Regions from separate parts of the Actinoplanes sp. NPDC026670 genome, predicted to be linked through region 3. Evidence: riboswitches for the same ligand, from Rfam matches in the RefSeq annotation. Region 3 holds a riboswitch; each other region holds the start of a gene.
What was found. A riboswitch is a leader RNA that binds a small molecule or an ion and turns the genes downstream of it on or off. The one in region 3 is predicted to bind glycine.
Positions count from the first base shown of each region.

Region 1: it holds a riboswitch for glycine, as region 3 does, so the genes downstream of both, gcvT (glycine cleavage system aminomethyltransferase GcvT) here and gcvH (glycine cleavage system protein GcvH) in region 3, are expected to answer to the same signal.
Region 2: it holds a riboswitch for glycine, as region 3 does, so the genes downstream of both, gcvP (aminomethyl-transferring glycine dehydrogenase) here and gcvH (glycine cleavage system protein GcvH) in region 3, are expected to answer to the same signal.

Region 1 covers NZ_JBEZXU010000024.1:45,782-49,050, reverse strand. Annotated here, with positions in the region: gene AB0E94_RS23645 (L-serine ammonia-lyase) at 1-573, opposite strand, end outside; gene gcvT (glycine cleavage system aminomethyltransferase GcvT) at 577-1,629, opposite strand; glycine riboswitch at 1,754-1,849, opposite strand; gene AB0E94_RS23635 (PAS domain S-box protein) at 1,959-3,269, shown strand, end outside.
Region 2 covers NZ_JBEZXU010000021.1:102,297-105,565, reverse strand. Annotated here, with positions in the region: gene gcvP (aminomethyl-transferring glycine dehydrogenase) at 1-2,142, opposite strand, end outside; glycine riboswitch at 2,219-2,306, opposite strand; gene mgrA (L-glyceraldehyde 3-phosphate reductase) at 2,356-3,269, shown strand, end outside.
Region 3 covers NZ_JBEZXU010000050.1:46,321-49,589, forward strand. Annotated here, with positions in the region: gene AB0E94_RS36615 (CU044_5270 family protein) at 1-829, shown strand, start outside; glycine riboswitch at 996-1,090, shown strand; gene gcvH (glycine cleavage system protein GcvH) at 1,217-1,573, shown strand; gene AB0E94_RS36625 (hypothetical protein) at 1,902-2,522, shown strand; gene AB0E94_RS36630 (RpiB/LacA/LacB family sugar-phosphate isomerase) at 2,541-2,966, shown strand; gene AB0E94_RS36635 (STAS domain-containing protein) at 2,973-3,269, opposite strand, start outside.

The sequences.
Region 1 (3,269 bases), on a different contig from region 3:
GAGCAGCCCGGCCGGCACCTCAGCCGCCGGCCGCCGCACCGACTCGTTGAGCAGCATCATCCGGGAGATCGACAGCCCCGTGGACCGGGCGAGTTCCAGCAGTTCGGCGCCGGAGGAGAACGGGTACGGGACGGCCACCTGCTCCGGGCGTACCCCCAAGGCGCCGTCCGCCAGGACGAACCCGCCGCCGACCGAGAAATAGGTCTTGGCCAGCAGCTCGGCGCCGTCGGCGCCGAGCGCGGTGAAGCGCATGCCGTTGGGATGGCCGGGCAGCGCCCGCCGCCGGTGCAGCACCACGTCGACCTCGAAGGCGGTGGCGTCCGCGGACGGTTCGAGTGAGGTGTCGACCGTCTCCGGCTCCTCACCCTGGAGACCGAGCAGCACGGCCCGCGGGGTGCCGTGCCCGTGCCCGGTCGCGCCGAGCGAGCCGAACAGCTCGGCCCGCACGGTCGCCACCCCGTCGACCCCGGCCAGGTGGGCGGTGAAGAGCCGGGCCGCGCGCATCGGCCCGACCGTGTGCGAGCTGGACGGGCCGATGCCGATGGAGAACAGGTCGAAGACGGAGACGGTCATCGCTCAGCCCTGCCGGCGGTAGAACGGCAGCGCGACGACCTCGGCCTCTTCGCGGGCGCCGCGGATGTCGACCAGGACCCGGGTGCCGGGTTCGGTGCGGCCGGCCGGGAGGTACGCCATGGCGATCGGGTGCCCGAGCGTGGGGGAGGGCACGCCGCTGGTCACCTCGCCGATGCGCTCGCCGGTGTCCGGGTCGAGGACCGCGTGACCGGCCCGTGGCGAGCGGCGGCCCTTGGTGACCAGGCCGGCGAGCAGACGGTCCGGGGCGGCGGCGCGGAGGGCGGCGGCGCCGACGAAGTCGGTCTTGTCGAGGGCGACGACCCGGCCCAGACCGGCGTCGAACGGGGTGGTGCGGAGGGTGAGCTCGTGGCCGTACAGCGGCATCCCGGCCTCCAGACGCAGCGTGTCCCGGCAGGCCAGCCCGCACGGGACGGCGCCGCGGGAGACCGCCCACGCCCAGATCGCCTCGGCGTCGGAATTCGCGCAGTAGATCTCGAAGCCGTCCTCGCCGGTGTATCCGGTACGGGCCAGCAGCACGTCCCGCCCGGCCAGCTGCTGCGCCTCGATGGCGTAGTAGCGCAGATCCGGGTGCTCGCCCACCACGTCGACCGCCTTCGGGCCCTGCACGGCGATCAGCGACCGGTCCGCCGCGGCGATCCGGACCGTGTAGCCACCCGAGTGCTCACCGAGCATCGCCCGGACCACGGCGGCGTTGGCGGCGTTCGCCACCACCAGGAACCGGTCCCCGGCCAGCCGGTAGACGACCAGGTCGTCGAGGACACCACCGGTGGTGTGGCACAGCATCGTGTACTTGGCACGGCCCACCGCGACCTTCGACAGCCGGCCGACCAGGGCGTGGTCCAGGAACGCGGCGGCATCCTGGCCGGTCACCTCGATCTGGCCCATGTGGCCGAGGTCGAACAGGCCGGCGCCGGTGCGGACGGTGTGGTGCTCGCCGAGGTCGCTGCCGTACCGCAGCGGCATGGACCAACCGGCGAAACCGGTCATCGCGGCGCCGAGAGACTGGTGGACGTGATGCAGGGCAGTGTGGCGCAACGGAGGCTCCTTGTCGGGTCGGGCCTCCCTCGCTCTGTCATCTCTGCCTGAGAGGTTCACCGCCGTGCGGGCGGCTTGCACCGTGGGCGCAGCTCGTCGTAAAGAGCTGACTTTCCAGAGTCGCCTGACCGTCGCGGTACTGGGTGCCTGAGAGATTCTGAGGGAGAAGTTGCTCCTTCGGCGCCTCGCTGACCTGCGAGGACTCTCCCGCGGCGGGGTCGCGGCGAAGTATTCGGTTGTGCTGTCGTCACCTGTTCCCAGGACCCTACCGCACGCCGGTGTGTGGTTCGGCTCTCAATTGTTCCGGCCTTGTGACGATGGGGCCCTCGATGAACACGATCGCGCTGGCCTCCGGTCCACGGCTCGACCCGTCGTCGCCCGTTCTCGACCAGATCACCACCCTGGCCACCCGTCTCACCGGTGGCCGGGCCGCGCTGGCGATTCTGGAGTCCGGCGTGGCGATCGCCGGCGGTCTGGACGGGCTCGACCCGGCGCCGGAGCCCGGGCTCTGCTGCCGCCAGGTGATCGAGGCCGGTACGCCGCACGTGCGCACCGACACCTGGCTCGGTGTCCCGCTGTGTGCACCGGACGGCCGGCCGGTCGGCGCGCTGCTCGTCCTCGACGACCGGCCGCACGACTGGACCGGCGCCGACGTCGAGGTGCTGGAGGGCCTGGCCGTCGTCGCCGCCGGGGAGATCGCGGCCCGGGCCGCCGCCACCGAGGCGGCCCGATGCGCCGAGCAGCTGCGCCGGATCCTGGACAGCACCCTGGACGCGTTCGTCGCGGCCGGCCCCGACGGCGAGGTCACCACCTGGAACCGGTCCGCCGAGCGGATGTTCGGCTGGAACGAGCTGGACGCCCTGGGCCGCCCGATCGACGAGCTGATCATCGCCCCGGACCACCGGGACCGCTTCCGCGGCTGGCTCGACGAGGTGACCCGGGACGCCGACGACGGCGGGCAGCGGGCCGAGTTCCGGGCCGTGCACCGCGGCGGCCGGCAGTTCCCGATCGAGATGTCGTCGACGGTGATGGGCGCGTTCATCCGCGACATCACCGCCCGGCAGCACAGCGAGCGGATGCGGCGGCTCGAATACGCGGTCGCCGGGGCGCTCGCCGCCGCCCAGAACGTGGAGCAGGCCACCGACACGGTGCTCGCCGCGGTCGGGGAGGGGTTGCGGTGGCCGTACACCGAGTACTGGCACCTGGACACCCGTAAGGCCAAACGGCTGGTCCGGCTGGCCGCGTGGTCGCGGGACGTGGCGATGACCGAGCCGATGCGGGCGGTCCGGGAGGTGACCCGCGGCAGTGGTGTCGTCGGGCACGTCTGGGAGACCGCGGCCGCGTGCTGGTCCACCGACCTGTCCGCCTCCGACGGGCCGCGCGCGGTCGCCGCCAAATCGGCCGGGTTGCAGAGCGTGGTGGCGGTGCCGGTCCGCAACGGTGTCGACGTGGTCGGGGTCCTCGCCGTCTACGACAGGCGGCGTGCCGAGTCCGACCCGGAGGTGCTGGCCGCCCTGGACACCGTCGCCGCGCACATCGGCCAGTACGTCCACCGCCGCCGTGCCCTCGACCTGGAACTGGAGCTGGCCCGGGCCCAGCGCGGCTTCGACCGGATCGTGGCGAACCTCAGCGACTTCCTG
Region 2 (3,269 bases), on a different contig from region 3:
GACCGGGCCCACACCGGGACCGCCGCCGCCGTGCGGGATGCAGAACGTCTTGTGCAGGTTCAGGTGCGACACGTCGGCCCCGAACTTCCCCGGCCGGGCGTAGCCGACCAGCGCGTTCAGGTTCGCCCCGTCCACATACACCTGGCCACCGGCCTCGTGCACCTTCGCGCATAGGTCGGCGATGGAGGTCTCGTACACGCCGTGCGTCGACGGGTAGGTCACCATGATCGCGGAGAGCTGGTCACGGTGCTTCTCGATCTTGGCGTCCAGATCGGTGAGGTCGACGTTGCCATCGGCGTCACAGGCGACCACGACGACCCGCATGCCGGCCATCACCGCGCTGGCGGCGTTGGTGCCGTGCGCGCTCGACGGGATCAGGCAAACGTCACGGTGCTCGTCGCCACGGGACCGGTGGTAACCACGGATCGCCAGCAGGCCGGCCAGCTCACCCTGTGAACCAGCGTTCGGCTGGACGCTGACCGCGTCGTAACCGGTGATCTCGGCCAGCCAGGTCTCCAGCTGGGCGACCAGGTGCTCGTAGCCCTCGACCTGGTTACGCGGCGCGAACGGGTGAATGTTCGCGAACTCCGGCCAGGTGACCGCCTCCATCTCGGTGGTGGCGTTCAGCTTCATCGTGCACGAGCCCAGCGGGATCATGCCGCGGTCCAGCGCGTAGTCGCGGTCCGAGAGTTTACGCAGGTAGCGCAGCATGCTGGTCTCGGACTGGTGGGTGTTGAACACCGGGTGCGACAGGTAGCCGGTGCCGCGCTCCAGCCCGGCCGGGATCGCCTGCCCGTCGAGCGCGTCGGTCTCGACGACGACGTAGCTGCCGGCGACGGCCGTGCCGAAGGCGTCCCACACCCGCTGCAGGTGCACGTCGGTGGTCGTCTCGTCGCAGGAGACCGACACGTGGTCGGCGTCGACCTGGCGCAGGTCGATGCCGTACTTCGCGGCGTTGGCCACCACCGCCGACGCCTTGCCCGGCACGTGGGCCAGCACCGTGTCGAAGAAGCTGTCGTGGACCACGGTCAGGCCGTCGACGGTCCGCAGGCCGGCGGCCAGGCGGGCGGCGAGCCGGTGGGTGCGCTCGGCGATGGCCCGCAGGCCGGCCGGGCCGTGGTACACCGCGTACATACTCGCCATCACGGCCAGCAGCACCTGCGCGGTGCAGATGTTCGATGTCGCCTTCTCCCGGCGGATGTGCTGCTCACGGGTCTGCAGGGCGAGCCGGTAGGCCTGGTTGCCGTCGGCGTCCTTCGACACGCCGACCAGACGGCCGGGCAGCGACCGCTCCAGGCCGGCGCGCACCGCCAGGTAACCGGCGTGCGGGCCACCGAACCCGAGGGGCACGCCGAACCGCTGCGTGGTCCCGGCGGCGATGTCCACGCCGATCTCGCCCGGCGCCCGCAGCAGGGTGAGGGCCAGCAGGTCGGCCGCGACCGTCACCAGGGCGCCCTTGGCGTGCGCGGCCTCGACCAGGGCGGCGTGGTCACGCACCGCGCCGGATGCGCCCGGGTACTGCAGGTGCAGGCCGAAGAACTCGTCCGGCAGCTCGTCGCGGTCGACGTCGACGATCACCACGGAGATGCCCAGCGGCTCGGCCCGGGTCCGCAGCACCGACAGCGTCTGCGGGAACGTGTCGGCGTCCACCGCGTACACACTGCTCTTGCTCTTGGACGCGCGCCGCGCGAGCGTCATGGCCTCGGCGACCGCGGTGGCCTCGTCCAGCATCGACGCGTTCGCGGTGGTCAGCCCGGTCAGGTCGGTGACCATGGTCTGGAAGTTGAGCAGCGCCTCGAGGCGGCCCTGGCTGATCTCCGGCTGGTACGGCGTGTAGGCCGTGTACCACGCCGGGTTCTCCAGCACGTTCCGCTTGATCACCGCGGGCGTGTGGGTGTTGTAGTAGCCGAGCCCGATCATCGGGGTGGCCAGCACGTTGCGGCCGGCGATCGACCGCAGCTCGGCGATCGTCTGCTCCTCGGAGATCCCGGCCGGCAGCTCGAGGTCGCCGTGGAAACGGATCGACTCGGGGATCGCGGCGTCCATCAGTTGCTCGACCGAGCCGTACCCGATCGCTTTGAGCATCTGGGTCTGCTCGTCGGCGTCCGGGCCGATGTGCCGGGAAACGAACGGGGACGTCATTGGCGACTCCTGGCGTGAGAAGGTCAAGAAGCAACCTCCCCCTCTGTCATACCCAGACTGCGGCATTTCAGAGTTGCCAACCCGCGCGGTCCTTTTGCCTGAAAGTTTCCGGGGAGGATTTGCCTCTTCGGCGCCGCGTCAGCGGACTCTCCCGCGCTGGGAACCAACCTACCAGCGGGCATGGGGAAGATCGGGAGTCCTAGGGTGTGCGATGTGACGTACTTCCCTGCCGCCGACCGCTACGCCGACATGATCTACCGGCGTGCTGGTCGCAGCGGCCTCAAGCTCCCCGCCATCAGCCTGGGTCTCTGGCACAACTTCGGTGACGGCCGGCCCGCCGACCGGCAGGCCGACATCGTCCGCCGGGCCTTCGACCTCGGGGTGACGCACTTCGACCTGGCCAACAACTACGGGCCGCCGCCGGGCAGCGCCGAGACCAACTTCGGGCGCATCCTGGCCGCCGACTTCCGGGCGCACCGCGACGAGATGATCATCTCGACCAAGGCCGGCTACACCATGTGGGACGGGCCGTACGGCGACTGGGGCTCCCGAAAGTACCTGGTCTCGTCGCTGGACCAGTCCCTGCAGCGGATGGGCCTGGACTACGTCGACGTGTTCTACCACCACCGGCCCGACCCGGAGACCCCGCTCGAGGAGACGATGTCCGCGCTCGACGCGATCGTCCGCTCCGGCAAGGCCCTCTACGTCGGCATCAGCAACTACAAGAGCACCCAGGCCGCGCAGGCCGCCGGGATCCTGCGTGAGCTGGGCACACCGCTGCTGATCCACCAGCCGTCCTACTCGATCCTGAACCGGTGGATCGAGCACGACCGGCTGCTGGACACCCTCGAGGACGCCGGGGCCGGCTGCATCGCGTTCAGCCCGCTCCAGCAGGGTCTGCTCACCGACCGCTACCTGACCGGCATCCCGGACGACTCGCGGATCCGGACCAGCGTGTTCCTCAACGAGAGCGCCCTGGACAACAAGACCCTGGCCCGGCTGCACACGCTCAACGACATCGCCAAGCGGCGCGGGCAGACACTCGCCCAGCTGGCGCTGGCGTGGGCGCTGCGCGACCAGCGGATGACCAGCCTGATCATCGGCGCGTCGAGCGTGCCGCAGCTGGA
Region 3 (3,269 bases):
GCTGCTGGTGATCGCCGGCTTGCAGTTCGCGCCGCAGCCCCGCCCGGCCTTTGCGGCGACGCCACCGCCTCTGCAGTACACCGCGGCGGCCGGATCGGCCCGGGAGGTGCTCACCGGCATCGCCGACCGGGCGGCGACCGCGTCCGATCCGGCCCGCAGCGGCGACTACGAGCATCTGGTGATCCGATCGTGGAGCCTGTGGACCTATGTCGACGACGAGCGGGTGACGTCCGCGATCATCCCGTCGCGGACCGAGTCGTGGCGCGGGTCGGACAACTCGGGCCGGCGCTCCACCAGCTATGAGAAGGCGCAGTTCACCTCCCTCGGGCGGGAGGTGCTGTGGCGGGCCCAGAACCTGTTCGACGACGGCCTCGACCCGTGGTCGCAGGAGTATGCGGCAGGGCAGTTCGGGGCGATGTGGGCCGACCAGCCGCCCATCGGTGACCTCGACCGTTGGCTGCACATCGGGCATCCCCGGGAGAACGGGCCGTTCGAGACGCTCGTCGCCGTCACCGACCTGGCCCGGGAACGGCTGCTGACCCCGGCCACCCGGTCCGGGCTGCTGCGGATCGTCGCGCAACTGCCCGGACTCACCTACGACGGCACGGTCACCGACCGCGCGGGCCGGGCGGGCGCCGCGTTCTCGATCACCAGCGACCGCACCGGCCTGCCGACCCGCCACACCCTGATCGTCGACCCGGCCACCGGCGCGCTGCTCGGCTACGAGCAGATGCTGCCCACCGACACCGGCAAACTCGACGTCCGGGCCCCCGCGGTGATCGGCTACGAGACATACCTGACCGCCGACTACACCACCCTCCCGAAGTAGGAGCCACCGATGACGCCCACCCCGCCGATCACGCTGCGTTCGCCGGTGGCGGCTGGCGGGCGTCCACTTCGGTGAGAAAGGTCCGGGCGACATCCATGCCGACGATCTTGACCGGTGCGGGCGACTCCGGATAGCTTTCCCGGGCCACAACTCCATACTTCGCCGCTGTGCCGCTGCGGGAGAGCACCTGCCTGCGGGCGGGTCGCCGAAGGAGCAACTTCTCCCTCAGAATCTCTCAGGCCCACGTACCGCAACGGTCAGGCGACTCTGGAAAGTCAGCCCCCACCAGGGCTGCGCCCAAGGTGCAAGCCGCCCCGGCGGTGAACCTCTCAGGCACCCGTGACAGAGCGAGGGAGGCCCTCACCCGTACCGAAGGAGCCTCTCGAAATGCGTTTCACCAAAGACCACGAATGGCTTACCGACGGCGAGATCGCCACCGTCGGCATCACCGCTTTCGCCGCTGACGCGCTCGGTGACGTCATCTACGTCGACCTTCCGGAGGCCGGCACGATCGTCGCCGCGGGCGAGCCGGCCGGCGAACTCGAATCCACCAAATCGGTCAGCGAGGTGTACGCCCCGGCCGACGGCGAGATCGTCGAGGTGAACACCGCCCTCACCGGCAATCCCGGCCTGATCAACACCGATCCGTACGGCGAGGGCTGGCTGTTCCGCCTCCGCGTGACGAGCGTCCCGGCAACCCTCGACGAGTCCGCCTACCAGGCCTTGGTGAACGCCGCCAGTTGACAGCCGCGAGCCGTCGCTCAGCGCGGGAATGCGGCCGGTTTGGCCGTGCTGAGCGACGGCTGGGACCGCGAGCCGTCGCTGGGCGCGGGAATGCGGGCGGCTTTACCGCGGTGGGCGACGGCTGGGACCGCGAGCCGTCGCTGGGCGCGGGAATGCGGCCGGTTTTACCGCGGTGGGCGACGGCTGGGACCGCGAGCCGTCGCTGGGCGCGGGAATGCGGCCGGTTTTACCGCGGTGGGCGACGGCTGGCCGCCCTGTGTTGGCGTGGTGTCAACGACTTGCGTGTAGAGTCGCGGCGCTTCGATCGTGTGATCTTGAGGACGTCCGAATGAAATCGACCCTGGCCGTTCTGGTGCTCGGCATGTGCCTGTTCACCGCCGCCTGCGGGGACGAGGCGGAGTTCGTGGCGGCACCACCGAGTGCAGCCGCGCCCGCCACGCCAGCCACGCCATCGGCCACGCCCGCTGCGGCATCGGCCACGCCCGTGAAAGCCACCAGCCCCAGCGCCGCCGCGAAGTCCCCGAAACCGACGACCGCGAAAGCGTCCCCGAAGCCCACGACCGCCGCGAAGGCCGACCCGGAGGCCGCCTGTGACGCGACGATGAAGGCCGAGAATCGCCTCTACACGAACCGGGAGGCGAACGGCCCCCTCGCCGTCGGCGACGACGCGACCCCGGCCGAGGTCACCGCCGCGGTGCGGGCCCTGCGCGCCGGCACGCAGAGCAACATTCAGGCGGTACGCAAGGCGCGCTCGCTGACCACCGACAAGAAGGTCCGGGCCGCGCTCGCCGATCTGATCGCCGCACGCACCGCCGTCGTCGCCCTGCTGGACGCCGCCGGCGACGATGTGGACAAGAAGGACGCCGCCCTGTTCACCGCAGACGAGGCGATGGCGACGTCGACCCTGTGGCGCTACCCGGACGGACTCTGCGCGGGCTACACGGCTTGAGCAGCTAGGGTCGACCGGATGCGGATCGCGTTCGCCAGTGACGACGAGAACGAGACCACCCGTGCCGTGACGACCGCCCTGACCGAGGGCGGCCACGAAGTGATCCGCCCGGATGCCACGGCGTCGTGGCCTGACCTGGGCCGGTTCGTGGGCCGGGCGGTCGTCGACGGCCGGGCCGACTACGGCGTGGTGATGTGCTGGACCGGCACCGGCACGGCGATCGCCGCCAACAAGGTTCCGGGTGTGCGCGCCGCCCTCGCCTGGGATCCCTGGATCGCCCGTGGCGCCCGCCTCTGGAACGACGCGAACGTGCTGGCCATGAGCCTGAAACGGCTCGCCCCGGACGTCGCCGTGGAGGTGCTGCGGGCGTTCCTGGAGACCTCCGGCCCGGACCCGGACGAGGCCGCCAACATCGCCGCGATCGAGTCACCTCAGCCGGGGTAGGGGGCGCTAGACCCGCACCGCTGGCCGGGCCAGGCCGGACAGCGCCGTGGCCTGGTCCGGGTAGATCGGGAACACCCCGTCCAGCCGCATCGTGTGCAGCACGGTGAGTACGAACCGCGACGGCGCGACCAGGCACAACGTCGCCCCGTGCTGCCGTGCCGACCGGTGCGCGCGGACCAGCAGGCCGAGGCCGGCCGGGTCGATGGTTCCGGAACCGCCCATGTCGATCACGAGGTCCCGGCCCGACTCGGCCGCCTCGATGATGCCCGGCCGCAGCTCGTCGGCCAGCCGCTGATCCAGATC